DNA from 3 places in the Cupriavidus sp. CuC1 genome. Region 2 is predicted to be linked to each of the others. Evidence: predicted binding sites of a transcription regulator. Region 2 holds the regulator's gene; each other region holds the start of a gene.
What was found. Region 2 encodes FliA, which starts transcription of late flagellar genes. Its sites were predicted from a motif close to CTAAAGTTTNNNNNNNNNNNGCCGNTA; they were not measured.
Positions count from the first base shown of each region.

Region 1: ACGLHR_RS11630 (DUF342 domain-containing protein) is a predicted target of FliA. The motif match lies at 6,817-6,843, and genes of this name have one in related genera.
Region 3: ACGLHR_RS45480 (flagellin) is a predicted target of FliA. The motif match lies at 2,732-2,758, and genes of this name have one in related genera.

Region 1 is NZ_JBIUHC010000020.1:73,063-84,389, reverse strand. It holds gene ACGLHR_RS11650 (gamma-glutamyltransferase family protein) at 1-1,685, opposite strand, end outside; gene ACGLHR_RS11645 (zinc-binding dehydrogenase) at 1,949-3,031, opposite strand; gene ACGLHR_RS11640 (LysR family transcriptional regulator) at 3,194-4,117, shown strand; gene ACGLHR_RS11635 (DNA-binding response regulator) at 4,126-4,629, opposite strand; gene ACGLHR_RS11630 (DUF342 domain-containing protein) at 4,957-6,615, opposite strand; partial or broken gene ACGLHR_RS11625 (bestrophin family protein) at 6,948-7,895, shown strand; tRNA gene ACGLHR_RS11620 (tRNA-OTHER) at 7,846-7,949, opposite strand; gene ACGLHR_RS11615 (class I SAM-dependent methyltransferase) at 8,050-8,955, shown strand; gene ACGLHR_RS11610 (DUF1415 domain-containing protein) at 9,074-9,640, opposite strand; gene ACGLHR_RS11605 (hypothetical protein) at 9,702-10,085, opposite strand; gene ACGLHR_RS11600 (TIGR03862 family flavoprotein) at 10,256-11,327, shown strand, end outside.
Region 2 is NZ_JBIUHC010000132.1:17,088-28,414, forward strand. It holds gene flgJ (flagellar assembly peptidoglycan hydrolase FlgJ) at 1-18, opposite strand, end outside; gene ACGLHR_RS38575 (flagellar basal body P-ring protein FlgI) at 21-1,154, opposite strand; gene flgH (flagellar basal body L-ring protein FlgH) at 1,169-1,852, opposite strand; gene flgG (flagellar basal-body rod protein FlgG) at 1,849-2,634, opposite strand; gene flgF (flagellar basal-body rod protein FlgF) at 2,686-3,429, opposite strand; gene flgE (flagellar hook protein FlgE) at 3,471-4,721, opposite strand; gene ACGLHR_RS38600 (flagellar hook assembly protein FlgD) at 4,778-5,449, opposite strand; gene flgC (flagellar basal body rod protein FlgC) at 5,464-5,871, opposite strand; gene flgB (flagellar basal body rod protein FlgB) at 5,879-6,289, opposite strand; gene flgA (flagellar basal body P-ring formation chaperone FlgA) at 6,511-7,230, shown strand; gene flgM (flagellar biosynthesis anti-sigma factor FlgM) at 7,399-7,704, shown strand; gene ACGLHR_RS38625 (flagella synthesis protein FlgN) at 7,759-8,217, shown strand; gene ACGLHR_RS38630 (flagellar protein FlhE) at 8,557-8,988, opposite strand; gene ACGLHR_RS38635 (RNA polymerase sigma factor FliA) at 8,985-9,701, opposite strand; gene ACGLHR_RS38640 (MinD/ParA family protein) at 9,742-10,557, opposite strand; partial or broken gene ACGLHR_RS38645 (hypothetical protein) at 10,561-11,327, opposite strand, start outside.
Region 3 is NZ_JBIUHC010000199.1:7,808-16,067, reverse strand. It holds partial or broken gene ACGLHR_RS45490 (methyl-accepting chemotaxis protein) at 1-1,357, opposite strand, end outside; gene ACGLHR_RS45485 (RNA chaperone Hfq) at 2,286-2,609, shown strand; gene ACGLHR_RS45480 (flagellin) at 2,856-4,601, shown strand; gene ACGLHR_RS45475 (flagellar protein FlaG) at 4,715-5,080, shown strand; gene fliD (flagellar filament capping protein FliD) at 5,132-6,631, shown strand; gene fliS (flagellar export chaperone FliS) at 6,665-7,093, shown strand; gene ACGLHR_RS45460 (flagellar protein FliT) at 7,095-7,430, shown strand; gene ACGLHR_RS45455 (flagellar hook-length control protein FliK) at 7,497-8,260, shown strand, end outside.

The DNA.
Region 1 (11,327 bases), on a different contig from region 2:
TACTGGATGATGCTGGCGCCGCCCGGCGAGCCGGTGGTCATGTAGAAGTCGCCGCGCGAGCCGTCGGCGTTGCGCTTGAACACCAGCTTGGGCGCCATCGAGCTGCGCGGGCGCTTGCCCGGCTGCACGCGGTTGGCGATGGGCGTGCCGCCGGCATCGGCGGGGGCCGCGTTGAAGTCGGTCAGCTGGTTATTGAGCAGGAAGCCGTTGGTGAAGTGATACGAGCCGAGGCCCGCTTCGATGGTGGTGGTCATCGAGACGACGTTGCCGTACTTGTCGGTCAGCGACAGGTGCGTGGTGCCGTGCTCGTTGATGATCGACGGCGCGAGCGGCACGGCGCCGAGGTCGCCCGCGGCGACCGGCAGCGTCATGGAACCCACCGTGCTGATGAGGTCCGCCCGCTTGCGCAGGTAGGGCTTGTTCAGCATGCTCTCCCAGCTGCCGCCCGGCAGGCCGATGAAATCCGTGTCGGCCACGTACTTGTTGCGGTCGGCATAGGCCAGGTTGCCCGCCTCGGCCATCAGGTGGACGCCGAGCACGCTCGGGCGGCCGCCGTTCTTGTCCATGTTCGACGGCGCGTAGCGCGACATCTCGTAGTTCTCGATAATGCCCATGATCTGCGCCACCGCGATGCCGCCGGAGGACGGCGGCGGCATGCCGCAGATCTCGTACTCGCGGTAGGTCGTGCAGACCGCCGCGCGCTTCTTGGCGACGTAGCTCTCCAGGTCGGCCACGGTGGTCACGCCCGGCGTGGCGGTCCCACCGTACGTGGTCTGAATCTTGTTGACGATTGCCTGGGCGATCGGGCCATTCTTGTAGAAGGCGTCGGCGCCGCCGGTGGCGACCGCGCTGAACACATTGGCCAGCGCCGGGTTCTTGATGATGGTGTTGACCGCGCGCGGGGTGCCGTCGGCGTTGAGGAAATATCCGGCCATCTCGGCATCGCGCTTGATGCTGGGGGCCGTGACCGGGTTGCTGACCGCCGAGGCGATCGCGGCAGCCATGCGGGGCGGAATCGGGAAACCATCGGTCGCCAGCTTGATGGCGGGAGAGAACAAGTCCTTCCAGGCCAGCTTGCCGTGCTCGCCGTGCGCCAGCTCCAGCACGCGCAGCGTGCCGGGCGTGCCGATGGAGCGGCCGCTGTGCGTCGGGTTGGGCGCCGGCAGGGTCTGGTCGGCGGCGGACTTCCATTGGATATAGTTGCCGTCGGCGGCGGCCGGCGCCATTTCACGCCCATCGTAGGCGGTGACCTGCTTGGTGGCCGCGTCGTAGTACATGATGAAGGAGCCGCCGCCGATGCCGGACGATTGCGGCTCGACCAGGTTCAGCACCATCTGCGCCGCTACCGCGGCGTCCACCGCCGTGCCGCCGTTCTTCAGCACGTCGCAGGCGGCCTTGGTCGAGACCGGGTTGTTGGTCACCGCCATATAGGTCTTGGCGTAGACCGTGTTCTTCGGTGCATAGCCGGTGGCGATTTCCGGGGCGTTGGGGTCGCCCGGCAGCACCACGGCTTCGCCGCCGGTGGTGCCGTTCAGTTCGCAGCCTGCGACTACAGCGGGCGTGGTCGATGCCGGGGTGGTAGCGATGGGATCGTCGCCGCCGCAGGCACCCAGGGTCAGCGCCAGCGAAGCGAGCGCGATGGCGCTCAGCCGGGTCGGGGTGAAGCAGGTGGCGACCGGATGCATAGGCGAGGTCACCGCTTCGTGAGCAGTCTTTGGCATGTTCTTCCTGTCTTATGTTGAGGCTTCAGAAAATCGACGCTTCCCTCGTCGATCGCCGCAATCGCTGTTGATGGGGAGCGGTTGTGACGAAGAATCAACATAGACCTGCCATTTGCGATACTGAATAGCTACATGTCTGAATTTACAGACAAGTGAACGTGGTTCATACTTGGGAGTGCTGCAAGATGCGCATCAAGCCGTCGGCGGCATTGCCGCCGCCTCCCAAGTCACTTCCCGTCCACCCCAAGCAGCGCAACCGTGCAGGCCAGTCCGTCCATGCGTCCCGCCGCATCGATCGCGCTTTCCAGTTCGCTGAAGGCAAAGGTCTCCACCTGCACGGCATCCAGCGCTAACTGACCCGAGGCTGCCAGTGCCACCAGGGCGAGGTAGTCGGCGCTCTCATACATGAAATGGCCGATCAACTCCCAGTTATTGCGCAGCATCTCGCCATAGGGAATCGGCAGCGGCACCTGCATGCTGCCCATCAGCACCAGCCGCCCGCCACGCCGCAGGCTCTTGAGCGCCGCGAGCGTGGCGCTGGCATCGCTCGCCTGCCCGACCATATCGAAAGCCAGGTCGACCCGGCCGCCCGCGGCGGCTCGGATCGCTCTAGCGTCCGCGTCGGCATCGCCATGCAGGATCACCGGCACCACCCGGCTGCCACCGAGCGCGGCCAGCCGTTCCAGCGGCGCCGCGCGCCGCCCCAGCGCGATGACCCTGGCCGCGCCCATGGCGAGCGCCGCCATCACCGCCGCGCTGCCGAAGTACCCGCTGGCGCCATTGATGGCTACCGTCTCCCCCGCCTGCAGCCTGCCGCGGCGCAAGCCGCCGAAGGGCACGATGAACTTGGCCAGCGTCGCCAGCCGCGCGGCGCTCAGGTGCTCCAGCCCGTGCAGCGGGATCAGGGTCGAGGCCGGCAACTCGGCCAATTCACGCAGCGTACCGTGGGGGAAAGCAGCGAGCATGGCGGCGCTGCCAGCGCTGATGCCGGTCAGGCCGACCAGGATCTGCTCGGGCTCCGGCCCGGCTTCGCTGCTGCGCCAGAGCGGATTCACGGCGACCCGCTGGCCAACCACCAGCGATTGCACGCCCTCGCCCACTGCGGCGATACGGCCGATGCCATTGGTGCCGGGGCTAAAGGGCCCCGGCGGGTACGCGTAGGGCAGCGTGCCTTGCAGGTACGCACGGGTGTAGCTCAAGAGCGGCACCGCCTCCATCCGCACCACAACCGCGCCCGCGCGCGGCTGCGGCGCGGGCACATCCCGGAGTGCCAGGGCTTGTCCGGGCTGGTCGAGCATCCAGGCCTTCATGTTGATCTGGTTCAGGGCCGGGTTCGGGTCCGGCTTCAAATTCATGTCCTGGTCCATGTCGTTGTCCTCCGATGAAATGGCACGCCGATGCGCGAGCACGATTGCACTCTAGGCACCGCCGACCTATCTTTTAAATCAATTACTGATATCCGACCTATCAAAATGATTGATCTCAGAGGCATCGACCTGAATCTGCTGGTCTCGCTGGATACGCTCCTGGCGGAATGCAATGTCACGCGGGCCGCGGCACGCCTGCACCTGACGCAGCCCGCGGTTTCCACCCAGCTGGCGCGCTTGCGGCATGTCTTTGGCGACCCGTTGCTCATCCCCACGGAAACGGGCCGCGGCATGACGCCGACGGCGCTGGCCATCGCGCTGGCCGAGCCGCTGCATGCGGCCCTGAAGAACCTGGAATCCGTGGTGCGCCACCGCGCGGCGTTCGACCCGCTGACGGATACGCGGCGCTTCGTGGTGGCGGCTAGCGACAATGCCATCGCCGTGCTCGGGCTACGGCTGATGGAGAGCTTGTCGGGAATGGCGGGCCAGGGTGTGCAGATGGCGTTCGTAGCGGCGGATCCCGCCACCATCGGCGCCAGGCTGGAGCTTGGCGAGGTGGACCTGCTGATCGGCTCCGAGCGGATGGTGGCGCCGTCGATGAAGGCGAGGAAGCTGCTCGACGAGCGCTTCGTGATGGTCCAGCGCAAGCACCATCCGCGCGGCAAGCGCCCGCTGGACCTGGATGCGTATTGCGCACTGGATCACGTGCTGGTGTCGACCAGCGGCGGCAGCTTCCACGGCTACATGGATGAGCAACTGGAGGCGCTGGGGCGGCGGCGCAAGGTGGTGCTATCGGTGCAGACCTTTACCCTGGTGCCCGAACTGCTCAGCCACAGCCACTACGTGGCCACGTTGCCCCGCCGGCTGGCGCAACGCTACGGCGACCGGCTGGACGCCTTTGCACTGCCCGTCGAGGCGAACGGGTTTTCCCTGTTCGCGGCATGGCACCCGCGCAACCACGCCGACCCGGCGATCCTCTGGCTGCGCGAAAGGATCGCCGGCGTGGCAGATGCGGCCGGGGTGGATTGAAGCGCGGCTCAGGCGGCCAGCACCTCGGCCTCGAGCATGCTGCTGATGGCGGCTTCCAGGGTCACCAGGGCGGCGGTCTTGGGCAGGCAGCAGCAGATGCCGTAGCCCATCTCCGGCGGCGGCATGTGCAGCCACATATTGTCCGACAGCAGCAGCACCCGCTGGGCGGGCAGCATGCCGCGCAGCTTGCGCAGCAGGCGCCAGCCGCTGGTCACGTCCTGCGGCATGCCAAACACCAGCAAGCCGGCCTCGCGGATCGTCGTTCCGTGCATCGAGAGATCGTCGGGATCCGCGCCATCCACCTGTTCCACGCCTGGCATGCTCTCCAGCATGCGGGTCAGGCCGAGGCGCAGCAGCGCACATTCGTCGATCACCACCGCCTTGAGCGGCGCGGTGCCGTGCGACGCCAGCGGCAGCCTGGCAACCTGCCGCGTCGACATGGCCGATGGCACGCCCGACGAGACACCTCGCGAGGTGATGCTGTCTACGCCTGCCCGGCTGGTGAGTGCCATGTCCATGATTCCTCCCTTTGTTTTTGGAACGGCGCCAGCGGGGACGCCTGACAGGGTACGGTGCAAGGCACGTGCCAGCCGCCGGCGCGGGCCCTCGCGCGGAGCGGGGCAGGCCGCTCGGCCTTACTGGGCAAGGGATTGCCGCTTGCGCGGGAAGCGGGCGCCACGGCCCCGGAGAGGCCGCGGCGTGTTACGCGTCACGTAACGTGTTCCGCGTACTGTTCCGCATACCGTTCCGCATCACATTGCGCATCTCGTTGCGCACGGCGGATGCAAAACCGCCGCGCAAAAGCGCGGCGGCGGGCGTGTGATGGGAAGCAGGGTGGCTCAGACCAGCGCGATGCGGTCCTCCACCAGCCGGATATGGCCGCCCGGCTTGTCCTCCATGATCTTCATCGACTTTGGCCCGATATGCAGGCTGCACCCGCCGTGGATACGCCGGCTCACCTCGATCACCGCCTCGGGAGACGGCCGTAGCTGCTCGGCAAGCTTGGCCAGCCTGGCGTCGAGTGCAATCGAGTCGCGGGTGAGCTTGAACAGCGTGGCGCGCGCCTTCTCGCGCAGGTCGCCGACGGCTTTCTCGGGATTCTTGGCGAAGAAGCTGACCAGCTGCTGCACCTTGGCCTGCTCGGTCTCGAGCTGGCGGCGCTGGGCCTCTACCTCGGCCTTCTCGGTCTCGGCATAGGGATTGGTGCCCACCTGCACGGTGGTGGCGGTGCCTGCGGAGGCGCCAAGCGTGGCGGTGCGCACGGCCAGTTGCGCACGGCAGCGCCCGCCGGTGATGTTGCCCTGGCCATCCTTGGGGCTGCCGGCAACGATGCTGCGCCCGGCGGCGACGTCGCTCTGGCGGATACCGCTTTCAACCTTGACCTCGGTGCCGGCCTCGACCACCGCGCTTTCGATGAAGCGCGCATGCACAGAGCCCTTGCAGGTCACCCGCGCCAGCGCGACGGCGCTGTCGGCGCCCTGCTGCGCGGCCTGATGCGTGCCCTCGGCCTTGCCGATGATGCCGCCCTTTACCACCACATTGCCGCCCGCCTCCACATGGGCAGCCTCGATGGTGCCGCTGACGATGACATCGCCGGTCACGCGCACGGTCATGCCGGTCTTGATATCGCCGTTGACGCGCAGCGTGCCGTCGAAGGTGATGTTGCCGGAGTGCATGTCCACAGCTGCCACATCGACCACCGGGCTCACCGATGCGCCCTGCGCCAGCAAGGCCGGCGAGCCTGAGATCGTGGCCACCAGCACCTCGGGATCGGCGGGATCGGGCGCCACGCCGGTCAGGCCGTCCGCGAACGGCGGATCGGCGGCCGGCACGGCGGGCACGACCTTGCCGAAGACATCGACACCGTCGCTGCCCTGGCGGGCCGGGATGCGCCGCATCAGCGGCGTGCCGGGATTCACCAGCAACAGCGTGCCCAGGTCGCGCAGGTCGATGCGGCCGCTTTCGTCCTCGGCCACCAGCGGCTTTGGGGGGGCCAGCAGGCTCTCGAAGCGCGCGGGCGTGCCGGGCAACGGCGCGCGTCCCGTGGCAATCTCCAGCCCATCGCAATAGCCCGCCTCGACCGCTCCGCGCAGGGCCACACTGTCCGGTTCGGCTTTGACGCCGCGCTCGGCCAGCGCGGCACGGATTTCGTCCCGCGTCACCTCGCGCCCGCCCTGCGGCGGCAGCAGGTTGAGCCGCACGCTCAGGTTGTCGCTGCTGACGCTGAGATCGAAATAGCCGTCCGTCAGCTCGCCGATCAGCGCCTCCACGGATGCCCCCTCGGTGGCGCGCTGGCATTGCGCGAGAAAGGTGCCGATCGCGGCGGTGTCCAGTTTCGCGTCTGCCCAGCCGCCACCGGCCAGCGCCTCTTGCAGCGCGGCGCGGTCCGGTGCCATCCGGCCCGGCGTGACGGCATATGCCGCGCGCAGCTGCCTGGCGCTGTCATCCAGACTGACCTGCAAACCGCCGGCCGCTGTGTCTTGTCCCCGGTCTTCCATTCGGTTGTTCCCTTGATGGATCGTGTCCGGACGTCTCCGCCCCGTCCTCGGGTCGTCCGCAATCCCGGCCTCGGCGGTGCCGCGCCGCCGCTGCGCAATGGCGCGGCCGCCCGGTGCCCGTGGCCTGCCAGGCAGGCCCTTGAAGCCGGGGATGTCATTGATGCGCCGTGGGATCTCAGCCCCTTCTGACGCACACAACACCATCGGCCAGTTCGCGGAAAACTTGAGCCGCCGCGCCCGCCCCCAACCCACCCTCAGGGCAAACCCCGGGCGAAAAATGTACACTTCTGCCCATTGACGGAACGCCGCGCCGCAACACCAGGGGATCACAGATGATTGTGCGAGACCGCCCATCGGGACCGAGGTTGTTCCTGGTCCTGCGAGGCTCGATCCTGTCACGCATCTGGCGCGTGCTGCTGGTGAATTTCCTGGTAGCGGTTGCCGTCACCATCAGCCACGGTGCGTTCTTCCAGCACAAGGTCACGCTCACGGCCATCCCCTTCACGCTGATCGGCCTGCCGCTGGCCATCTTCCTGGGCTTTCGCAATACCGCCGCCTACGACCGCTTCTGGGAAGGCCGCAAGCTGTGGGGCGAGCTGGTGGTGCGCAGCCAGAACCTGGCACGCCAATGCTTCAGCCTGATCGCAGACAACGTGCCCGACAGCGCCGGCCATAAACCGGCGGGCCTCAACGACGCGCGCGTGCGCATGATTTCCCGCACGATTGCCTATGCCTACGCGCTGCGCAACCGTTTGCGCGGCACCAGCGCCGCCACCGGCCTGGACCCCGCCTGGCTGCGCCCGGCGGAGCTTGCCGAGCTGCAGCGCAGCACCAATGCGCCCGCCTTGCTGATGATGCGCATGGGCGAGGACCTGGGCCAGTGCGTGCGGCAGCACCGCGTGGAGCCCTGCCTCGCCGCCGGCATCGACGGCACCTTGTCGGCCATGGTGGCCACGGCGGTGGCGTGCGACCGCATCCACAGCACGCCCATCCCTTTCTCGTACACGCTGCTGCTGCACCGTACCGCCTACCTGTATTGCTTCTTGCTGCCGTTCGGGCTGGTGGATACCATCGGCTTCGTCACGCCCGTCGTGGTGGCCATCGTGGCGTACACCTTCTTCGGCCTGGATGCGCTGGGCGATGAACTGGAAGAGCCGTTCGGCACGCGCGCCAACGACCTGCCGCTCGATGCGCTCTGCCGCACGATCGAGATCGGCATGAAGGAAGCGATGGGCGAAACCGAGCTGCCACCGCCGCTCGAACCGGTGGATTACTGCTTGCTTTAGGCGGCCTGGCAAGACTGCGCCAGCGTGCGCCGGTTGCGCCACTCGCCCGAGCAAGCGCGACTTTCGGTAAACTGCCGCTGTACCGGCGCAGCGTCGTCCGGCTTTGGCGCACGCCTCACCGCTTTTCCCCAGGTTCCAGACATCCCAGATGGCCCAGAAGTCCCCGGCGTCCAAGACGCCCGCCGCACCGGCGTCCAGCCCCCACGAAATCCGTCCCGGCCAGTCCATCGAGCTGCTCAAGGCGCTGCATATCCTCACGCGCGACGGCAAGATGAACCAGGACAGCCGCCGCAAGCTCAAGCAGGTCTACCACCTGTTCCAGTTCATCGAGCCGCTGCTGCAGGATCTCAAGCAGGATCACCCCGACGTGACGCTGGTCGACCACGGCGCCGGCAAATCCTACCTCGGCTTCATCCTGTACGACCTGTTCTTCAAGGAGCGGCTCGACCAGTCGCACATCTACGGCATCGAGACGCGCGAGGAGCTGGTGCGCAGCTCGCAGGAGCTAGCCAGCCGGCTGGGTTTCAAGGGCATGTCGTTCCTGAACCTGTCGGTGGCGGACTCCATCACGTCGGATCAACTGCCGCCCACCATCGACATCGTCACCGCACTGCACGCCTGCAACACGGCCACGGACGATGCGATCCGCTTCGCGCTGGAAAAACGCGCCAAGTACATCGTGGTGGTGCCATGCTGCCAGGCCGAGGTGGCCGGCGTGCTGCGCAAGCACAAGGGCCAACTGCTGGCCGGCAATCCGCTGACCGAGATCTGGCGCCATCCGCTGCATACGCGCGAGTTCGGCAGCCAGGTGACCAACGTGCTGCGCTGCCTGCAACTGGAGGCCCACGGCTACCAGGTCAGCGTGACCGAACTGGTGGGCTGGGAGCACTCGATGAAGAACGAACTGATCATCGCGCAGTACAAGGACCTGCCGCGCCGCCGCCCGGCCGAGCGGCTGGGTGAAGTGCTGCGCACGCTGGGACTGGAAGAGATGGAATCGCGCTTCTATACGCAGGACCATGCTGGCGAGCCGGCAGCCGCGGCTGCCGGCTGAGGCGTTCCCGAGCCCGCCTCCACGCGCCGCCGATGCGGCGCGTTTTTTATTGCCCGGCCTATTACCCAGCCTATTACCCAGCCTATTACCCAGCCTATTACCCGGCCTATTGCCAGATTTATTGCCCGCCGGCCTCGGTCATCAGCCTGCGCCAGCCGTCATGGCCGAGGCGGCGCATGGTTTCCTGGTTGCGCTCGTAGATGTCCGACGCATCGGGAAAGGCCGCCACGGCCCGTGCGATGCTGTCTTCGCGCAGCAGGTGCAGGATGGGGTAAGGCGCGCGGTTGGTGTAGTTCTCGATGTCGTCCGGCTCGCTGCCGCCGAACTCGTAGTGCGGATGGAAGCTCGCAATCTGCAGGACGCCCGCCAGGCGCAGGCTCTTGAGCAAACGCTCGGCGAAGTAGAGGAAATCGTTGTAGTCGAGAAACTCCGCCAGCGCATGCGGCACGATCAGCAGGGTCGTGTCGATCTCGGCGGGGTCGGCCTCGGCCAGCATGCGCAGCTCGGTCTCGAGATCGGTCAGCACGCCCTCGGTATCGGTGGCATCGCTCACCGCATAGCGGATCTGCCGCTTCACGTGCACAGCCTTTGCGAAAGGGCACAGGTTGAGGCCGATCACCGCGCGCTCCAGCCATTGCTGGGTAGCGTCTATGACGGACTGGGTGGATGGCGAAGCGGTGGGCATGGCGATGAGTGGCGGCGCTAAACCGCTATTTTAGCCTCCCGCCCAGGCACGCCAAAGCCGCTCAGCGCCGCGGCCCGTAGATCTGCTTGGCCAGCGCCTCGGCCTGGCGCATGGCCGCATCGCGCTCGGCCGTGCCCAGCTTGCCGCAGACGTACTCCAGGTTGGCGGTATCCAGGTCGGTGACATGGCGCTCGCCGGACAGCACGATCACCTTGCGCCACATGCAGGCCTTGACGCGGTCGCGCTCCAGCCCGAGGCAGCCGGACTGCAGGCAGTACGACAGGTTGCGCTGCGACAGGAAATCACCCTTCATCGCCTTTTCCTGCAGCCCTTGCGCGGTCTCCTGCGCGAGCGCTGGCTGCATGGCGGCCAGCAGGCTCAGTAGCACCGGCACGAGGGCGCGCGCGGCGGATCGAGGCAATGAGAAAGTGGACGACAGGGACATGGACAGATGCAGCAAACCGGTGGCGCGCGCGAAATAGGCAAAGGGGCCATCTTAGCAGCCCCCCGCCTGAGCCCCGGCGAAGGGCCGACCTATATAATCCGATCCGCCGCAGGCAGCATCTCCACGCGGCCAGCATTCCCCGATCGACTGCGTTTCCCCGGATTCAAGCCATGCCCTCTTCCACCGCTTCCGCCTCCACCGCCAGCGTCGCCGTCATCGGCGGCGGGCCGGCCGGCCTGATGGCGGCCGAAGTGCTGGCGGCGCGTGGATTGCGCGTGGACGTGTACGACGCCATGCCCTCGGTCGGCCGGAAATTCCTGATGGCCGGCCGCGGCGGCATGAACCTCACGCATTCCGAAGCGGCACAGCCCTTCCTCGGGCGCTATGGCAAGCGCAGCGCGCAGATCGCGCCGCTGCTGGCTGGCTTCGATCCGCAAGCGCTGCGCGACTGGGTGCACGGGCTCGGCATCGAGACCTTCGTCGGCAGTTCGGGCCGCGTCTTCCCCACCGACATGAAGGCCGCGCCGATGCTGCGCGCGTGGCTGCATCGCCTGCGCGAAGCCGGCGTGCAGTTCCATATGCGGCATCGCTGGCGCGGCTGGGAGGATGCATCGGGCAAGCTGCGCTTTGCCACGCCGGATGGCGAGCGGCTGGTTCATGCCGATGCCACGGTGCTGGCGCTTGGCGGCGGCAGCTGGGCGCGCCTGGGCTCCGACGGCGCATGGGTACCACTGCTGGCAGCACGCGGGGTGGACATCGCCACTTTGCGCCCCGCCAACTGCGGCTTCGACGTAGCCTGGAGCGAGCACTTCCACACGCGCTTTGCCGGCCATCCGTTGAAAGCCGTGGCCCTCGGGCTGCGCGACCGCGATGGCGTGGAGCACTATCGCCAGGGCGAGTTCGTCATCACCGCCGGCGGTATCGAGGGCAGCCTGGTCTATGCATTGAGCGCGCCAATGCGCGACCTGCTGGAAGCCACCGGCGCGGCTACGATCCATCTCGACCTGGCGCCGGGCCTGTCTGCCGAACGCGTGGCCGAAGCGGTGCAGCGCCCGCGCGGCGCGCGCTCGCTGTCGAGCCACCTGCAGAGCAAGCTGGGCATCACCGGCGTGAAGGCCGGGCTGCTGCGTGAGTGCTTGTCAAAGGAGGAATTTGCCGATCCCGCGCGGCTGGCGGCGGCGATCAAGGCGCTGCCCTTGCGCCTGCTGCGCGCGCGCCCGATCGATGAAGTGATCAGCAGCG
Region 2 (11,327 bases):
CACGCGGCTGGCGGACATGATCAGATGATCTCGAGGTCGGCGCGCAGCGCGCCCGCGGCACGCATGGCTTCAAGAATGGTCTGCAGGTCGGCCGGTGTCGCGCCCAGCGCGTTCAGGCCCTTGACCACCGCGGCCAGCGAGGCGCCGGCCTTGACAATCTGCAGCGCGCCGCCTTCTTGCTTCATATTGATCTGCGAGACCGGCGCCACCACCGTTTGGCCGCCGCTGAACGGCGCCGGCTGGCTGATCACCGGCTGGGTGTTGATCACCACCGACAGATTGCCGTGCGCCACCGCGCAGTCGTCCACCGTCACGGCCTGGTTCATCACGATCGAGCCGGTACGCGCATTGAGGATGACCTTGGCGGCAGCCTTGGCGCGCGTGACTTCGATGTTCTCGATGCGGGCCATGAAGCCCACCCGCGCGCTCGGGGCCGCAGGCGTGCGCACCTGCACCACCCGGCCGTCCAACGCGCTGGCCACGCCGCCGCCCATCGCGCGATTGATCGCTTCGACAACGCGCTCGGCCGTGCCGTAATCGGTTTCGCGCAGCTCCAGGTTCAGGATGCCGCCTTCGGGCTGGAACGCCGGCACCGCGCGCTCAACGATGCCGCCATTGGCGATGCGGCCCACCGCGAGCTGGTTGATCTGCACCTTGCTGCCGTTGGCCGACGCGCCCGCGCCGCCCACCAGCATGTTGCCCTGCGCGATCGCGTAGACCTGGCCGTCGGCGCCCTTGAGGGGCGTCATCAGCAAGGTGCCGCCACGCAGGCTTTTGGCATTGCCCATCGACGACACCACCACGTCGAGCTGGCTGCCGGGCCGTGCGAACGGCGGCAGCGTGGCGGTGACCATCACCGCCGCCACGTTCTTGAGCTGCATGTTCTTGCCGGCCGGCAGGGTGATGCCGAGCTGCGAGAGCATGTTGGTCAGGCTCTGCGTGGTGAACGGCGTCTGCATGGTCTGGTCACCGGTGTTGTCCAGCCCCACCACGAGGCCATAGCCCACCAGCGGGTTGTCGCGCACGCCCTGGAAGTTGGCCAGGTTCTTCAGCCGCTCCGCGTGCGACGCGCCCGCTAGCAGGCCCAGCGTCAGCGCCAGGAGAAGAGCGCGGACGAAGCGGCTGCGCGAGGCGGGGAACGAAGACAGGGACATGACGCGGTCAGTGATCAATACGGTGAAACATTGAGGAAGAAACGCTGCAGCCAGCCCATGTTCTGCGTTTCGTCGATATAGCCCTTGGCGGTGTATTCGATGCGCGCGTCCGCCACCTGCGTGGACGGCACCGCGTTGTCGCCGGTGATCGTGCGCGGATTGACCACCCCGGAGAAGCGGATGTATTCCGCGCCCTGGTTGATGGCCATCTGCTTTTCGCCGGAGACGATGAGGTTGCCGTTGGCCAGCACTTCCAGCACGGTCACGGTGATGGTGCCGTTAAAGGTGTTGGTGGCGCTGGCGCCGCCGCTGGCCTTGAGTGCATTGGCACCGCTCATGGTCGCGTTCTGGGCGCTGCTGAACAGCCCGCCAAGCGCCCTGGGCACGGCATCGAAGGCCAGCGCGCTGTTGGACGTGCGGCTGGCGTTGGTGCCGGAGTTCTTGCTGGCGTTGACGTTCTCGCTGATCACGATGGTGAGGATGTCGCCCACGTTGCGCGGCCGGCGATCCTCGAACAACGGATTGCCCGCGTACGACGACTGGTAGATCGATCCGCTCGCCGGCGCCAGCGCGCGCGGCTCTGCCCGCGCGGAGGTGGGCAACTGGACCAGTGGCTCGCGCGGCATCATCGCGCAACCTGTCGCGAAGCAGCAAAGGGCAAGCGCGCCCAGGCGAGTCAGCGAGGCAATCATGATCATCCCAGCTGGGTGAGGCGCTGCAGCATCTGGTCGGACGTCTGCACGGCCTTGCTGTTGATTTCGTAGGCGCGCTGGGTCTGGATCATGCTGACCAGCTCTTCGACCACGTTGACGTTGGACGCTTCGACGTAGTTCTGCTGCAGCGTGCCCGAACCGTTCAAGCCAGGCACCGTAGTGTTGGGCGCGCCCGACGCATCGGTCTGCACGTACAGGTTCTCGCCCAGGCTCTCCAGGCCGGCCGGGTTCGCGAAGGTCGCCAGTTGCAGCTGGCCGACCTGCACGTTGGCGCTCGAGCCGGGCTGCGTCACCGAGACCACGCCGTCACGCGCAACCGTCAGCGACGTGTAGTTGGCCGGCAGGGTGATGGCGGGCTGGATCACGAAGCCGCTGGACGTGACCAGCTGGCCGTTCTGGTCCGTCTGGAACGAACCATCGCGCGTGTAGGCGGTGGTGCCGTCGGGCATCGTGACCTGGAAGAAGCCCTGGCCGATCACGGCCACGTCCTTGCTGTTGCCGGTCTGCTGCGGATTGCCCTGGGTGTGGATGCGCTCGGTTGCCACGGGGCGCACGCCGGTGCCCAGCTGCAGGCCGGACGGCAACGTGGTCTGGTCCGAAGACAATGCGCCGGGCTGGCGGATGGTCTGGTACATCAGTTCCTCGAACACGGCACGCCCACGCTTGAAGCCGTTGGTGGAGACGTTGGCCAGGTTGTTCGAGATCACGTCCATCTGCGTCTGCTGCGCATCGAGGCCGGTCTTGGCAATCCAGAGAGAGCGGATCATGTTTGTCCTCACAAGGCTGCCGCGAGCCGCGGCAGCACATCAATTCAAAGTTCAGTTATTCGAGAGCAGTTGATTCGCGCGCTGATCGTTGGTGTCAGCGCCCTGGATCATCTTCATCTGCATCTCGAAGCGGCGGGCGTTGGCGATCATGTCGACCATCGCCTCGACCGGGTTGACGTTGCTGCCTTCGATCGCGCCGGAAATGACGCGGATGTTGGCGTCAACCTGCAGCGGCTGCGCGCCGGGGCGCAGCCGGAACAGGCCATCGTCGCCTCGGGCGATCGAATCGGGCGGCGGATTCACCAGTCGCAGCTTGCCCACCTGGGCCAGGCCCGCGGAGGTCTCACCCGGGCCGCGCGCGGTAATCGTGCCATCGCTGCCGATCGTGATCTGGGCACCCGGCGGCACCGCGATCGGGCCGCCATCGCCCATGACCTGCAGGCCGGTGCTGGTCTGCAGCTGCCCGTCGGCCGACACTTGCAGCGAGCCGGCGCGGGTGTAGGCTTCCGTGCCGTCCGGTGCCTGCACCGTCAGCCAGCCGTTGCCCTGCAGCGCCACGTCCAGCGGACGCTCGGTGTAGGTCAGCGGGCCGGCCTTGAAATCGGCGCCAGGCGTGGAGGCCAGCGTGAATGCACGCGTTGGCGAGGCTTGCCCAACCACCGGCACCGCGCGGAACATATTGACCTGCGCGCGGAAGCCCGGCGTGGAAGTATTGGCCAGGTTGTTGGACACCGCGGCCTGCTGGTCGAGCGTCTGCTTGGCCCCCGACAGGGCGGTATAGATCATGCGGTCCATGGTGCCCCCTTAGCTTCGGTCCATCTTGCCGACGATGCGCATTACAGGTTGACCAGGGTCTGCATGACCGTGTCCTGCGTCTTGATGCTTTGCGCATTGGCCTGGTAGTTGCGCTGCGCCACGATCAGGCTGACCAGCTGGCCAGACAAGTCGACGTTGGAGGCTTCCACCGCGTTGGACTTGAGTTGACCGAGCGCGCCACCGGGTGCGGCCACGACCGCCTGACCCGACGAGCCCGTCTCGGACCACACGTTACTGCCTGCCGGCTTCAGGCCCTGCACGTTTCCGAAGGTAGCCAGCACGATCTGGCCCAGTGCCTGGGTCTGCTGGTTCGAGTAGCTGCCGAGGATCGTGCCGCCCGGCTGGATGGCAAAGCCCAGGAGGCTGCCCGCGGCATAGCCGTCCTGGATGGGCGGCTTGGTGTCGCTGGTGCCGGCGAACTGCGTGGTGCCTTGCAGATTCAGTGCGAAGTTCATGGCTGCTGCGCCATTGGCAGCGGGCTTGAACACGGAAACGTTGGCACCTGCCGCAGGCGACCTCAGCACCCCTTGTGCATCGAACTCAAGCCTGGTGCCTCCAGGCTGGAGCGGGTTTCCCGTAGCAAGTTCGTTGCCCGCCGCATCGACCAGGTGCATCGTCCAGTCGGTGCCATTTGCCTGGGTGCCGGAGCCGGGTGTTCCAGTCACGAAATACGCAGTGAGCTGCTGGGCGTTGCCCAGCGAGTCGTACACCGTGACGCCGGTGCCGTAGTTGTACATGCTGGACGTCGGCAGCGCCCCAGGGGTACTGGCGAACGGCGTCGACGGTACTTTACTGCTGGAATCCAGGTTGAAGGACGCTGCCAGCGAAGTGGTCGCCTTTGCTGGCATCGTCGTGTTCGGCACCACCAGCGGCTGCGGCTGCAGCGCGCCGCCACCGGTCGCACCGGCCGGATAGCCCGTCAGCTGCAAGCCTTGCGCGTTGGTGATGCTGCCGTCCTGCTGGCGCTGGAACTGGCCATTGCGCGAGTAGAAGACCGAGCCAGAGGAATCGGTCAGGCGGAAGAAGCCGTTGCCATTGGTAATGGCGACATCGAGCGCGCTGCCGCTCGACTCGATATTGCCCTGGTTGAACGACTGCACCACCGAGTTCACGGTCGTGCCCAGGCCAATCTTGGTGCCGGCGTACACGTCGGCGAACTGCGCGGTCGATTGCTTGTAGCCGACCGTGTTGGCGTTGGCGATGTTGTTGCCGATGACGTCCAGATTCGATGCGGCGGCGTTGATGCCGCTTACCCCTTGACCGAAACCCATGATTTTCCCCTAGTTACCTGAAATCCTGCCGGCGCTTCTCGCGCTAGGCCACGTGATTAAAGAATGCGACGAACGCCATCGACCGGCGCGGTGCGGCCGCCGCCGATATCGACCAGCACGCCCGTGGAGTCGCCACTGATGCTGTTCACCTTGCCGTAGACCAGCGCGACCGGCGCCACATCCTTGCCGTTGGCGGTGGCGGTGACCTTGAAGCTGTAGTCGCCATCGGCAACCGCGACGCCTGCATCGTTCTTGCCGTCCCAGGCGATGTCGTGCACGCCGCCGGTCTGGCCCTTCATGTCGATGGTGCGCACCACGTTGCCGTCCTTGTCGAGCACGCTGACCGTGACCGCATCTGCGGTCGCCGGCAGGTCCACGCCGATCTGGCCCGGCACGCCGCTGGCCACCGTCGTGGCATTGCCCGGCACCATCACCGTGTGGCCGATCAGCGCCGCCGAATTCATGGCGCGGCTGGCGCTGACTTGCGTCAGCAGCGAGTTCAGCGTGGTGTTCAGGGTCTGCATGCCGCTAACCTGGCTGATCTGCGCGAGCTGCGAGGTCAGCTGCGAGTTGTCCATCGGGTTGAGCGGATCCTGGTTGTTCATCTGCGTGACCAGCATCGTCAGGAAGCTGTTTTGCAGGTCGGCGGCGGAGGCGCTGCCGCTTTGCAGCGTATTGGCGATCCCGGCGGCGCTGGTGCTGCTGCTTGTGGAAGAAGTCGTGGTCATTGCGTATCCCGGTTTTACTGACCGATGGTCAGCGTCTTGAGCATCATGTTCTTGGCGGTGTTGAGGACTTCCACGTTGGCCTGGTAGGAACGCGAGGCCGAGATCATGTTGACCATCTCCTCCACCGGGTTGACGTTTGGCATCGTGACGTAGCCGTCGGCATTGGCCAGCGGATGCGTGGGGTTGTGCACCATGCGCGGGGGCGACGGATCTTCCATCACGCCCTCCACCTGCACGCCGCCCACGTCGTTCTGGCCCGGTGTCGCGGCCAGGCCGAACACCACCTGCTTGGCGCGGTAAGGCTGGCCGTTGGGGCCGACGGCACTGTCGGCATTGGCCAGGTTGGACGCGGTCACGTTCATGCGCTGCGACTGCGCGGCCATGGCCGAACCGGCGACTTCGAAGATGTTCATTGCTGGCATGGCTTTCTCACTGCTGGATGGCCGACAGCATGGTCTTGATCTTGGCGCTCATCACGGTCAGGCCGGACTCGAAGTGCACCGCATTGTCGGCAAAGGCGACGCGCTCGGTGTCCATCTCGACGGTGTTGCCATCGATGCTCGACTGCATCGGGATGCGGTAGTCGAGTTGCATCTTGTCGGCGAACGCCGAGCTCGCGCCCGGCAAGTGGCGCACCGAGGTGGTGGACAGCGAAACGCCTTCGGCTTGCTTTCCGCGCTCGACGCTTTGCGCCAGCGTGCTGGAGAAATCGAAGTCGCGCGCCTTGTAGCCGGGTGTGTCGGCGTGGGCGATATTGGAGGCAATCACCGATTGCCGCTGGGTCCGCAAGCTCAGCGCTTCTTGTTGGAAGCGCAACGCCGCATCGAGTCTGTCAATCATGTCTGTGTCTCGCTGGAGGGGAGAGCAACGAAGGTCGACCTTCTTCAGGTGTGCCATCTTAGGGGCGGCCCCGCCATGCCAATCGCACGAATAGGGCAAAGAAAACCGCGCATTTCGACTCGAGCAAGAGCTCGGGGCTGCCTACAATAGGACCCGTTGACACGCACGTGGCGCCCGCTTTCGCGGTGTGGTCCGCGTCGTTTCCTTGCTTGGACGACCACATGAACCCTCGTTTCCGGGCCGCCGCGGCGCGCGCCCTGCTCTGCGTGCTGGCCGCCGGCGGCACGCTGCCCGGCGGCGCCGGGGTGGAGCAGACCTCGCCGTTTCCCGAAGACCCGGTACGTGCCGCGGTCGAACAATTCCTTGAGCGCCAGACCGCCGGCCTGCCCGGCAAGGCCAGCATCCAGGTGGTGCCACCCTCGGGCGGGCGCGCGCCGGATTGCCCGCTGCCTGAGCCGTTCCTGCCGCCGGGCGCGTCCCCCTGGGGCCGGGTCTCGGTCGGCGTGCGCTGCGCCGGCGAGCGCCCCTGGACCCGCTACGTGCAAGCGCGCGTGTCGGTCGTGGCCGACTACTATGTGGCCGGGCGCAACCTCATGCCCGGCGAGGCCATCGACGCGGCCGACATGGAAGTCCGCCAGGGCGACCTGGCGTCGCTGCCGCGCGCGGTGGTGACGGATCCCGCACAGGTGACCGGCGCGGTGGCGGCCAACCGCATCGCCGCAGGCTCGCCTATGCGCACGGACCTGCTGAAGAAGGCCATTGCAGTACGCCAGGGCCAGAACGTGACGGTGCTGGTGGAAGGCGATTCGTTCCAGCTCAGCAGCGAAGGCAAGGTCATGGCCGAGGCCGCGGTAGGCAACAACGTCCAGGTGCGGCTCAAGAGCGGTCAGGTGGTCAATGCGCTGGTGCGCAGCGGCGACACGGTGGTGCTTCAGCAATAGGGAATCGGGGGCGGCGAAACCTAGGGTTACGTAGCCGTCTCATGGGCCGTCCCATGAGACAATATCGCGCGCTCCGGGGCCGGAAAAACGGCGTCGCGGCGCCGCAATCCGCCCTAAAGTTTCGCCCGAAGCATCCGATAAGCCAAAGGTACCCAGCAAGGAATCATCGTGAAGATCAATCAGACCACCTCGTCGAGGCCGAGCGACGCCATCGACGGCGCCGTGCGCAGCGTGGCCGGCGCCCCCGGATCGACGGCTGCCCCGGAGACCTCCAGCGTGCGCGTCAGCAGCCCCCTGTCGGCCCAGGTGCGCGAGATCGGCGCGCGCATGGTGGAAGACCATGACGACGATATCGATACCGCCAAGGTCGATGAGATCCGCCAGGCCATCTCCGAAGGCCGCATCAAGATCGACCCAAGCAAGATCGCCGACGGCCTGCTCGCGTCCCTGCGCGAACTCAGCGGCGGCGCCTGACACCGCGGCTTGCTATGGGCCGCATTGCCAACCCCACCCTAAGATAGGCAAGCCATGAGCCAGTCCCTGATCCAGAACCTGCGCCGCGAAACCGAGCTAGCGCAGGAGTTCGCCACCGTGCTAGGCGAAGAACGAAGCATGATCAAGGCCGGCGATTACCAGGCCCTTGCCGGGCTGCTGGAACGCAAGGTAGAACTGGCCGGATTGCTGGGCGCCCTGACGCGCACGCGTGAGGCGCAGATGGGAGCCATGGGGATCCGCACCGGCGCGGGCGGCCAGTTGTTCGGGCGCCAGATCGATCCGTCGGTGGAAGCGGCATGGCGAACGCTGGTGTTTGCTGCCCGCACTGCAAGCGATGCCAATACGCTGAATGCCGCGGTCGTGGACGCCCATCTCGAGTTCACCGAGGAAGCGATTCTGGCGTTGCGGCAGCGGGGCGACAACACTACGCTGTATGGGCGCGACGGGCGCACGCAGACCGGGCCGCAAGGGGTCAGTCTGGCGAGTGGTTGAGTTGGGTAGTTTGGCGCATCTCGTTCTTGCGAGTGCCCGCCCTCTCCCCCGGCCCCTCTCCCACAAGTGGGAGAGGGGAGCAAACCGGCGAAAAGCTTGAGCATGGATTCGGTGTAGCCGGGATTACCGCCCCCAGGCGGTAATCCCCCCAGCGCGATGCGAAGCGAGCCGTGAAGGTTTGAATCTCCCGTTATGCGGAGTCTTTCGCCGCATCCGGGTCGCCTTCTTTGCCTACTTTCTTGGCGAGACAAGAAAGTAGGTCGCCTCCCCGCAGGGGAGGTGAAACTGCAGTTGAAGTTGCAGTTAAGCAGTTGCAGCGGTTAAGCAACCCCGGCCTCCTCACCGAAATCCAACCGTAACCTCATTAGCCAGCCCAATCAAACCCGGCGTCAACGCCCCCTTCCCCGGCACCTGAAAAGCAAACACAAAGCCCTTGGCAGCATCATCCCCGCTAAACGCCTCAGTCAGCCCCTCAGCCCCCGTAAGCAACACACACCGCTGCGCATTGCAAAGGTAAGCCTGCAGTTCATTCGGCGGCGTACGCGAAAAACTATAGCGCCACCGCACCGTAGTGATAGCGCCCTCCGCCTGCGGCAAATAGCCGGTCGGCGAAATCGGCGCGGAAACAGTGCGCAAGCCCTTGCCGTACAGCGCAGGCCCGTTCACCGAAGCCGACCAGCTATGCAGCGACTGCCCGCCAGGCGCGGCCAGTGCCGGGCCGCACGCCACAACTAATGTCGCCGCGGCGAGGCGCTTGAGCCAGCGGCTCATAGCAGCCCGCGCAACTGCGAACGCAGCCGCGTAATCGCCTGGCTACGGATCTGGCACACGCGTGACTCGGTCACTTCCAGCACCGCGCCGATTTCCCGCAGGTTCAGTTCCTGGTCATAGCACAGCGACAGCACCAGCTTCTCCCGCTCAGGCAAGCGCTCGATGGCGCGGATCAGCGCTTCGCGCATGCCGCTTTCCATCAGCACCGTCAGCGGGTTGCCGTCATCGCTCACGCTCAGGTGCCGGTCCAGGAAGTCTTCTTCGCCGGAGCGCTCGAAGTCTTCATAGTGCAGCAACTGGCAGCCATAGACCTCGTTGAGCAGCGTCTGGTATTCGTCGAGCGGCAGCTCCAGTTCCTGCGCCACTTCGGAGTCTAGCGGCGCACGGCCCAGCGTTTGCTCCAGGCCGCGCACGGTGCGCTCGATCCGCCGCGTGAACTGGCGCAGGCTGCGCGATTGCCAGTCGTTGGCGCGAACCTCGTCGAGCATGGCGCCGCGGATGCGCTGGCTGGCGTAGGTCTCGAAACGCGCACCGTGGGTGTCTTCGTAGCGCTTGGCGGCGTCGAGCAGGCCGATCATGCCGGCCTGGATCAAGTCATCGAGCTGCACGCTGGCAGGCAGCTTGGCCGCCAGTTGCAAGGCGATGCGACGCACCAGCGACGCGTGCGCCGTCACGGTATCAGTCTGTTCGAGCTTTCCCTGAATCGTATACATGGTGGAATTCTCGTGAGTCCTGGCTTGCAGGTCCCGGCGCTTAAGCCAGGGCCGTGGCCGACGGCGCTATCGGCGCCGACAGGGTTGAACGGGGATCGGTGGACATTGGCCAGCTGGCAATGCCCGTGGCAATTCGGCGTAATGCGGCGGTGGCGGGCGCGGCCGGGAAGGCCTCGACCACGCAACGGCCCAATGCGGTGCTGCGCGCAACCAGCGGATCGTGCGGCAAGCTGCCCGCGGGACTCGCCTCAACGCCGAGGTAATGGCTGGCGGTGCGGGCCAGGTTGCCCAGCACCGCATTGGCGGCGTCCCCGGCGGCGGCATTGATCACCAGGTGGAAACGCCGGCAGGCGTACAGGTGATTGAGCTGCTTGATGCAGGCGTAGGCCGCCTTGATCGAAGCCGGCTCCGCGCGCAGCACCACGATGAGGTTATGCGCGGTGCCGGCCATTTGCGACAGGCCGCCATCCGCATCGCTGCGGGCGTCGCTGAGCACGGTGCGAAAAGGCTTCAGCAGCTGCAGGTCGCCATTGGCCTGGGGGCTGCCCGGCAGCACGGCGATGGTGCCGGCGGGACGCTTGCCGAGCGCGGCATCGAGCGTCACCGCGCCTCCCAGCACGGCGGCCAGGGTGCCTTCCGGCATGGCGCCGGCAAGGCGGGTGGCCCGAGCACCGAAGCGGTCCTCATCGATGAGCAGTACGCGTTCGCCTTGCAGGGCAAGGGCGTTGGCCAGCCCCAGCGCCACCGTGGTGGCGCCGGCGCCGGCATCGCTTGCGACCACGGCAATGCGGCGCGTGGCGCGGGGCGCCAGCATGCGCCGCAGGCTCTCTGCCTGGTCGGAGGCGAGTGAAGTCACGGCTTATTCTCCCTGCGCCAGCGTCTCGAACACGCGGCCGCCACTCATGCGCGCCTCGAGCAGGCCGCCGGCGTCGCCCATATGGAACGTCTGCGGCGCGGCCTCCTGGACAGCGGGCTGCGTGGCGCGGCCGCCGCGGGCGGGATAGTTTTCCAGCACGTCGAGCAAGGCCAGCAGACGACCAATGCCGTCAACCAGCACGGCGGCGCCGCAAGCCTGGCGAGCCGGCGCGCGGCCGGTCAGCCGCGCCAGGAAGGCAGCGACCGAGTCGTCGCAGGCCTGCTCGAGACGCAGCGCGGCCACGCCCATCTGCAGCGCGAGCAAGCGGGCGCAGGCCTGCGCCTCGGCTTGTGCGGATTCATTGCCGCCTTCGCCTTGGCCCAGGTGCTCCAGCGCATGGCGCAGCGTGCGCAGTTGCGCTTCGCCGGCTTCGGCCCAGCGGGCCCAGCGTGCCAGTTGCGCGCCCTCGGCCGACAGCGCCGGGTCGCACAGCAGGTAATGCACGGCGAGCGTCTGGCCGTTCTCGCGATCGGCCACGCGCGACACCAGCAAGCCTGCCTCGGTACCGCCCTCGGCGGCGCCACGCGTGCCGCGTGCCTGGCCTTCGAGCACGCGCACCGGGCTTCGCGCGATCCACTGCACGGCGTCGCGGCCGCGGTAGTCCATGTCTTCCACGGCGTGGAAAGTCAGCGTCTCGGCCAGGGCATCGAGCTTGACGGCCGCGCCGCCGCTGGCCACGCGGGTGGTCTTGCGCGCGGTGGCGAGCCAGC
Region 3 (8,260 bases), on a different contig from region 2:
TCACGCGTTTCACCGCCCCGACGATATCGTCCATGGTGCGGCCGGCGTCCTCGACCTGCTTGGCGCCATGGGCCACTTGCCCCACCGAGCCATTGATCAACTGGCCGATCTCCTTGGCCGCCGACGAAGACCGCTGGGCCAGGCTGCGCACCTCTGCTGCCACCACGCCAAAGCCACGACCCTGCTCACCAGCGCGGGCTGCTTCCACGGCCGCGTTGAGCGCCAGGATATTGGTCTGGAAGGCAATCCCTTCGATCACGCCGACGATTTCGGCGACCTTGGCCGACGATTGCGAAATTTGCTGCATGGTCTCGACCACGCCGCGCACAGCGTGCCCGCCCGCCGTTGCCACGCCGGAAGCGCTGACAGCCAGTTCGTTGGCATGGCGTGCGTTAGCAGCGTTCTGCCTGACCGTCGAAGTGAGTTGCTCCATGGAGGCCGCGGTCTGCTCAAGGGAAGCCGCCTGCTCTTCCGTGCGTTGGGACAGGTCGGTATTGCCCTTGGCGATTTCCCGGGTGGCGCCGTCGATCGAGCGCGTCGCGCCCTGGATGCCGTGCACCAGCGTCGCCAGTTGCCCGAAAGCGCGCTCCAGCGCAGCCAGCATCCGGCCCATCTCGTCGTCGCTGCTGGCGTGGACAACATAAGTCAGATTGCCATGAGCGAGCGCCTGTGCCGCGTCCAGCGCTTGCCGCGCCGGGCGCGTGATCGAGCGCGTGATGCCGATGCCGAGAGCCGCCGCCAGGGCCACCGCGACGGCAGCCAGGCCCAGCAGCAGGTTGCGGGCCATCTCGTAGCTGGCATTCGCCTCCTGCACGGCAGCCAGCGCAACCTTGCGCCCGGTCTCGGCCAGTTCGCTCAGCTTATCGAAATAAGGCGCCTGGGCCGCCGGCAGGGTTGCCACCAGCGCACTGCGGGCACCATCGAACTCGCCGCCCTGCAACTGGCGCAACACCATGTCGAGCTGGCCGTTATAAGCATTGCGTGCCTCGGTCAGGCGGCGGTACGTCTCCTGGATCTCCGGCTTGGCGGACGCGGAGAGCCACTTCCCCAATTCATCCAGCGTAGAGCCCATGTCCTGGCGCAGCGCGCCAATGCGCTCGGCGTTGCGCCGCACCGCGACCGGATCCTCGTTCAGCGTGGCATCGCGCACCAGGATGCCGACCCACAGCGCATCCTGCTTGACGCGCTCGATATCCAGCACCTTGATCAGGCGCCCTTCCACCGTCAGGCGCATCGAATCGTTCATGGTGCGCAGGGACATCATGCCCAGCACCGCCACCGCAACGAGCAACAGCACTACCAGCGAAAACGCCACCGTCAGGCGCGCCCCAATGCCAAAGTTTCGCAACCAACGCATCTTCCCGGCTCCTTTTACTCTCATCGCGCGCTTTATCCCCGCCCCGGACAGATTTCCGGAGCGACGCCGCATCGCGGGCTTAACGGCAGGGAGAGAGACAAGCTTTAGGGTTGCGCTGCAAATTCTGCAAAGAAGCCGAAGAATGCGCGGAGGAAAGGAGAAGTAGAGGGAAAAAGCTCGGCAAATCGAGCAATTGGCGGGATGCTACCTGTCGTCTAATGTCACCCGTGCACTCTGAAGTGCGCGCCAGATACGCACAAACAAAGTGAGCGCGCAAAAAAGAAGCCTACGCGCGGGGTGCTCGTAGGCTTTCCAGGACTGCTACGAGCCGACAGGCTCGTCAGCGAATATAAACCTGCTTACATGAGGTGTAAATCCAATTTCTATCAGGGTTATCTCTGATAGGAAAAGTGCCAACAATGCTATTTATGTGACGAAATAGCTGCACGGGAAGTACCGCAGCTACAGGCCAGAGCCACGTTGGACCCGCAGGACCCCTGCAAAATGAGGAGCGCGAGCGCTCTTGACATTGGGAATCTGTCGCGCAAGTGCGCCTAAATCAACAAACAGCATTGCGACGCAAGCGTTCTATGGGAGCGAAACCCTTAGATCAGGCGCCCCTCATTCGTCCAGATTTGTAAAATTTTGCTACTCTCGCGCCTGAAACATCTCCCTTCCCCTCCGGCGGCCCCGACCGCCAACGTTTGCGAGGTAGCATCGGTTCCTCTACCCGGCCGCACGCCGGGTCAGCACGCGCCCCGTGCAGCCAGCTCCAGCTCCAGCGCCGAGAGCGGATGTTTCATCCCCCGCCCCGCCCAAGTCATGCCACAGCCGGCGCCCAGCCGCGCTGTAACACCCCATTTGCCCAGGTCCAGTTATTGGACTGTTGCCAGCCGCCAGAACCCGAGCGGGCTCTTCCGGAGAAGTTGTGAACAAGAAGGAAACCAGGATCGATCGCCCGAGCAGGAAGCTGCAGCAGTTGCAACTCTCTACGCTCAGCGCCAGTCACAGCCCCGTCGTAGTCCATTTATCCAGCGGCCTTCGCCTGCACGGTGTGATCGTGGCCGCGGACAACTATATGGTGTTGCTCGCGCAAACGCCGCAGGACCCGCTGCCGCAAGTCGTCTACAAGCATGCTATCGCGGTGATCACGCCCGCCCACGCGCCGGAGGCCATGGCGGCGGTGCCTGGGGCGGAGAGTTCGCCGGATTTTGTGAGTTTGTATACGCCGCGGACTCGCAAGCGGAGGTGAGTCGGGTGCGCCAACCGGTCGCGCGCATAAGCGGGGCTACTTTCAAGTGGTTGGCCTCCCCGTTCCAAGCCGCCCCAAAACTATCCGCGAAAAAACTTCTGGGCATTGCCCCAAAGATCACACTAAATCTTTTCCCGGGCCTGTCGATAACCCTAGCAACGGAGGCACTACACGCACTGCAACGCAGTCAGCCAACGTTACGGCACCCGCCGGACTGTGTAAATCACTGCAACTAGGAGTCGTACCATGGCGTCAGTCATTAATACCAATTCGTTGTCTCTGATGACTCAGAACAACCTGAATGCATCGCAATCGTCGCTGAACACCGCGATCCAGCGCCTGTCGTCGGGCCTGCGCATCAACAGCGCCAAGGACGATGCAGCCGGCCTGGCCATCGCCAACCGCTTCACCGCCAGCATCAACGGCCTGACCCAGGCCAAGCAAAACGCCAACGACGGTATCTCGCTGGCGCAAACGACGGAAGGCGCGCTGACCGAAGTCACGAACAACCTGCAGCGTATCCGTACCCTGTCGGTGCAGGCAGGCACTGGCTCTAACTCGGCAAGCGACCTGCAGTCGATCCAGGATGAAATCGGCCAACGTATGGCGGAAATCGACCGCATTTCCCAGCAGACCGACTTCAACGGCGTGAAGGTCCTGTCCTCGTCAGCCAAGCCCCTGAACATCCAGGTAGGCGCTAGCGACGGCCAGACCATCTCGGTGAACCTGCAGGAAATCAGCTCGAAGACGCTGGGCATGACTGGCTTTAATGTAAATCAAACCGGCACCACCAACAATGTCGCCTCCAGCAAGGATTTGCTGGCTGCAGGGTACGCCGCTGGCGCAGTTACCAATGGCACCACCGTCTACACGAAGGCCTACGGCGCATCGGACTTTGCCACGCTCGCCAACGTCCTGAGCAAGGCGCAGAATAACACCGCCACGCCTGCGAACAGCACCACCGTAGTGGACGCGAACGTATCGGCCACTATCGCGAAGTACACGTATAACGGGACGGACTACACGTTCGCCGACACGGCTCGAGCCGCGGCCACCGTCGCGTCTGATCTAAAGCCGGCCGCCGGTGGCACCGTCAACGTTACGATCAAGGCTGGTGCTGCGGCCAATCCCGCAGTAAATGCCACGATCGACAGCAGCGGCAACCTGACCTCCACGGCCACGGGCAATAAGCTTTACCTGGACACCACTGGCAACCTGACTGAGAACAACCAGTCCGGCACCCTGGCGCAAGCCAACGTCAACGGCGGTGGTAGCATCGCAACCGGGGACTTGATCTTCAGCCTGGGCAAAGCCGGCACCGGCGGCGGCACCATCACTGTCGGCAGCAGCGCGAATGCTCCCACCTACACCTATACGGCTGGCACCGCTACGGCCAGTGCTACCAATCTGCATATCTCGAGCGCTGCATTGCAGAACCAGGTCCAAACGAGCAACAGTGCAGGCAACGCCATCACCGTGAACCTAGATGGCGCCGCTGCCACGCAGGTGTACAACGTCACCGCCACCACCGGCGTAGTCAAGAGCGGCGGCAATCAAGTCAGCCTGGATATGAACGGTGCCCTGACGACCAGCGCCAATGCCAGCCTGTACGTCCAGAGCAATGGTACGGTGACGGACGGCGCGGCAAATGCCGTCTACAATGACTCGGCCAACGCCGGCAAGTTTACGCTGAACGCCCGCAGCGGCAATACTTCCACCGCCAACCCGTTGTCCGTGCTGGATAACGCCCTCTCGATCGTCGACAAGCTGCGCTCCTCGCTGGGTGCGATCCAGAACCGCCTGGATTCCACCATTGCCAACCTGGGCACGACCATCACCAACCTGTCGTCGTCGCGTTCGCGTATTCAGGACGCTGACTACGCCACGGAAGTGTCTAACATGACCCGCGGCAACATCCTGCAGCAAGCTGGTACCTCGGTGCTGGCTCAAGCGAACCAAACCACGCAAGGCGTGCTGTCGCTGCTGCGTTAATGCAGTAACACGAAGCAGCAGGGCCGGGCCACAAGCCCGGCCCTGTGCCGGAGTGTTTCCGCAGGGCCGCTGTGCCCTGCGAAAGCGTTTCGAACCCAACTCCGACAACGGTCATGGCAAATCCGACAAGCTTGATCCCGCCGCTGCCGCTCTCCCCGGTCCTGCCTCCCGCAGGCCGCGAGGGCACGCCCTCTGCCGCGCCCGCGAGCGACAAGACCGCCGGCACGCAGGCTGGCGCAAACGAACAGGCAGCGCCTGTCGTGACCGAAGACGCTGCCGTGCAGCATCTGAAGGACGTGTTGCGCGCTACTTCATTCAATGTGGAGTTCGAGATCGATCCGGATACCCACCGCGTGATCACCAAGGTGGTGGACAAGGACACCGGCGAGGTCATCAGGCAACTGCCCTCGGAAGAGGTCATGCGTATCGCCCACGCCCTGCAAAAGCTGCAAGGCTTGTTCGTACATCAAGAAGCCTGAGACCGGCAGCCGGCTCAGCCCTGTTTAAGCAATTTCCCGGATAAGAACGATATGGCAACCATCTCGAACCTTGGCGTGGGCTCCGGCCTGGACCTGAACACCCTGCTGGACCAGCTCACCACCGCGGAACAGGCCCCGCTCACGGTCATCCAGAACCGGGCCACCAGCTATCAGGCAAAGCTGTCGGCCTACGGCCAGGTACAGAGCATGCTGTCGGCATTCCAGGGTTCGGCCAAGCAACTGTCCGATCCGAACTTCTTCAACTCGACGACCGCTACATCGTCCGCCGCCAATGTGCTTGGCGCGGTCGGAAGCACCTCCGCGGTATCGGGCACCTATGCTGTCAACGTAACGTCCCTGGCGCAGGCACAGTCGCTGGTGTCCGTCGGGCAGGCCAAGATGACCGACGCGATCGGCACTGGCACCATTCATATCGACTTCGGCACGATCACCGGAGGTGCGCTGGACGCGGCGACCGGCAAATACACCGGCGCAACTTTCGCGACGAATCCGCCGCCGGCGTCGGGCACCAGTGGCTTCGACATCAAGATCGATAGCACCAACAACTCGCTGCAGGGCATCCGCGACGCTATCAATAAGGCCAACGGGGGTGTCACCGCCAGCATCGTCAACGACGGCAGCGGCACGCCGTACCGTCTGGTGCTTTCGTCCAACGCCACTGGCGCCAACAGCAGCATGCGGATCTCCGTTGCCGAGACTGACGGCGGGACAAAATTGTCCGACCTGGTGAGCTACAGCCCGGGCAAGAACCCGGACCCCACCAATCCCGGCAATGACGTGCAGAACATGCAGCAGACGATCGTTGCGCAGAACGCGCAGCTGACCGTCAACAATATTGCCGTCCAAAGCACCAGCAACACCGTAAGCGACGCCATCCAGGGTGTCACACTGTCGCTATCGCAGGGCGGCCTCACCACCGTCACGGTGCAACGCGACGTCAAGACCATCCAGACGGCAGTGCAGGGCTTCGTCACCGCCTACAACAACCTGCAAAAAACCGCTGCAGGCCTGTCGAGTTACGACCCCGCCAGCCAAAGCGCCTCCCCGTTGACGGGCGATGCGACGCTGCGGCTGATCCAGAGCCAGATGCGCGGCATCCTGAACACGCCGCAGCAGGGTGGCTCTGGCGCGGTCACAGGACTGGCAAACATCGGCGTGACGTTCCAGGTCGATGGATCGATGGCCTTCGACGCCACCAAGCTGACTAGCGCATTGACCACGGATCCGAATGGTGTCGCCGGTCTGTTTTCCAACGCTAACGGCAAAGACGGCTATGGCAACCAGATCAATAACCTGGTGACCACGCTGACCGGCACCAAGGGCACCCTGACGAACGCGACCGATGGCATCACGCAGACGCTGAAGTCGCTTAGCGTGCAATACAGCGAGACGCAGACCCGCATCAATGCCACCGTGGCGCAATACAAGGCACAGTTTACGAACCTGGACTTGATCATGTCCTCCATGAACAACACCAGCAAGTACCTGACCCAACAGTTCAATGCGCTGAACAACTCCAGCAGCAAGTAACGCAACCCTTATCGAACGTGGGAATCGATCGCCATGTATGCCCGTAACGCCATAAATGCCTATGCCCAAGTCGGTATCCAGACTGGCGTCATGGACGCCAGCCCCCAGAAGCTGATCACGATGCTTTACGATGGCGCCCGCACCGCCATTGCCCAGGCGAAATTCCATATGGCGGCCAGCGATGTGCCGGCCAAAGGCAACGCCATCACCAGGGCCATCAACATCATTGACAACGGCCTGAGCGCGGCGCTCGATCATGAGCAAGGCGGTGAGATTTCATCGAGCCTTGAACAGCTCTACGAGTACATGACGCGCCGCCTGTTGCTGGCCAACCTGCGCAATGATCCCGCCCTGCTGACCGAAGTCGACGGCTTGCTGGAGAACCTGGCCTCCGCCTGGGCCGAGATCAGCAACGCCCCCGACGCCGCCACCCAAAACCTGTCGCTTGCCACGGAGCGCTGAGATGACCGCATTGAGCCCGATCCTGCATTGCTATCGCGAACTGGAACTGCTTGCCGAGCAGATGCTCGAGCTGGCACGCGCCGGGAACTGGACTGCAATGACCGAAGTGCAGCAGGTCTACATCATGCAGGTGGAGCAACTCCGCCACATGGACCACGGCGCGCCCATCTCGGACCGCGAAAGGATGGACCGGTACCGGCGGCTGGAGCGCATCCTGGGCTACGACGCTGCCATCCGCAACCTGCTGTCACCGGAAATGAGCAGGCTGGGCGCACTGCTGGGCAATGCGCGCCGCCAGCAGGATCTGCACCAGGCCTACGGCAGCGTTGCCGTCTGAGGCAGCGCTGCGCGGCCCGCGAGCTTATAACGCCTAAACCGCCCAGAACGCTAAAGGCTGATCGCCATGACCGGCATCCCCATCTCGCCGGACCCGGCGGCTCTCCTGCGCGGCGCAGACCCGCAGGGGCTGCGCAATGCGCTCTCGGTATCCAAGCTGGCAGCCCTGCTGCCCACCGGCAAGATTGCCCCTGGCGAAAACCAGACCGCTGGCGGCGGCACGATCCAAGGCCGCGGCGTCGATGCGCTGCAGACGGATGCGGCTGCAGCCGGGCGCAGCGCCCAGACCGGCTCGACGCGCGAAACGCTCAGTTTTGCCGCGCGCACCATCCTTGACCTGCTTGACCGTACCGACGCGCAGCCCGCGCGCGCCGCTGCCCCGATGCTGCCGTCGCCTGCCGGCGCGCCGAATCCGGCCGTACTGCGTGCCGCGCTGGCCGAGCTGGTCCAGCACAGCGGCCTCTTCTACGAAAGCCATCTGGCGGAGTGGGTCAGTGGAAACCGTCCGCTCGCCGACGTGCTGAAGGCACCGCAGGCCGCTTTCAACCAACCCATGCCGGGCGAGCCGGCCCTGGCCGGCAATCCCGGCGCCCCGCGGCAGCCAGTCCAGGCGCCGCCGGTGTTGCTATTGCCGGCACCGGCGGGTTACACCGCGAGCACGGCGCAACTGGCCGGGGCTGCGTTGTCCAACGCTGCGGGAGCGGCGCAGGCAGAGGTCGCGGTCATGGAAGACACTGGAGGCAACCCGGCTCCCGTCAAGCGTGGCGCTGCGAACAGCAACGGCACATTGGACAGCACACCTGCCAGCCTTTCCGGTCCGCCGCACGCGCG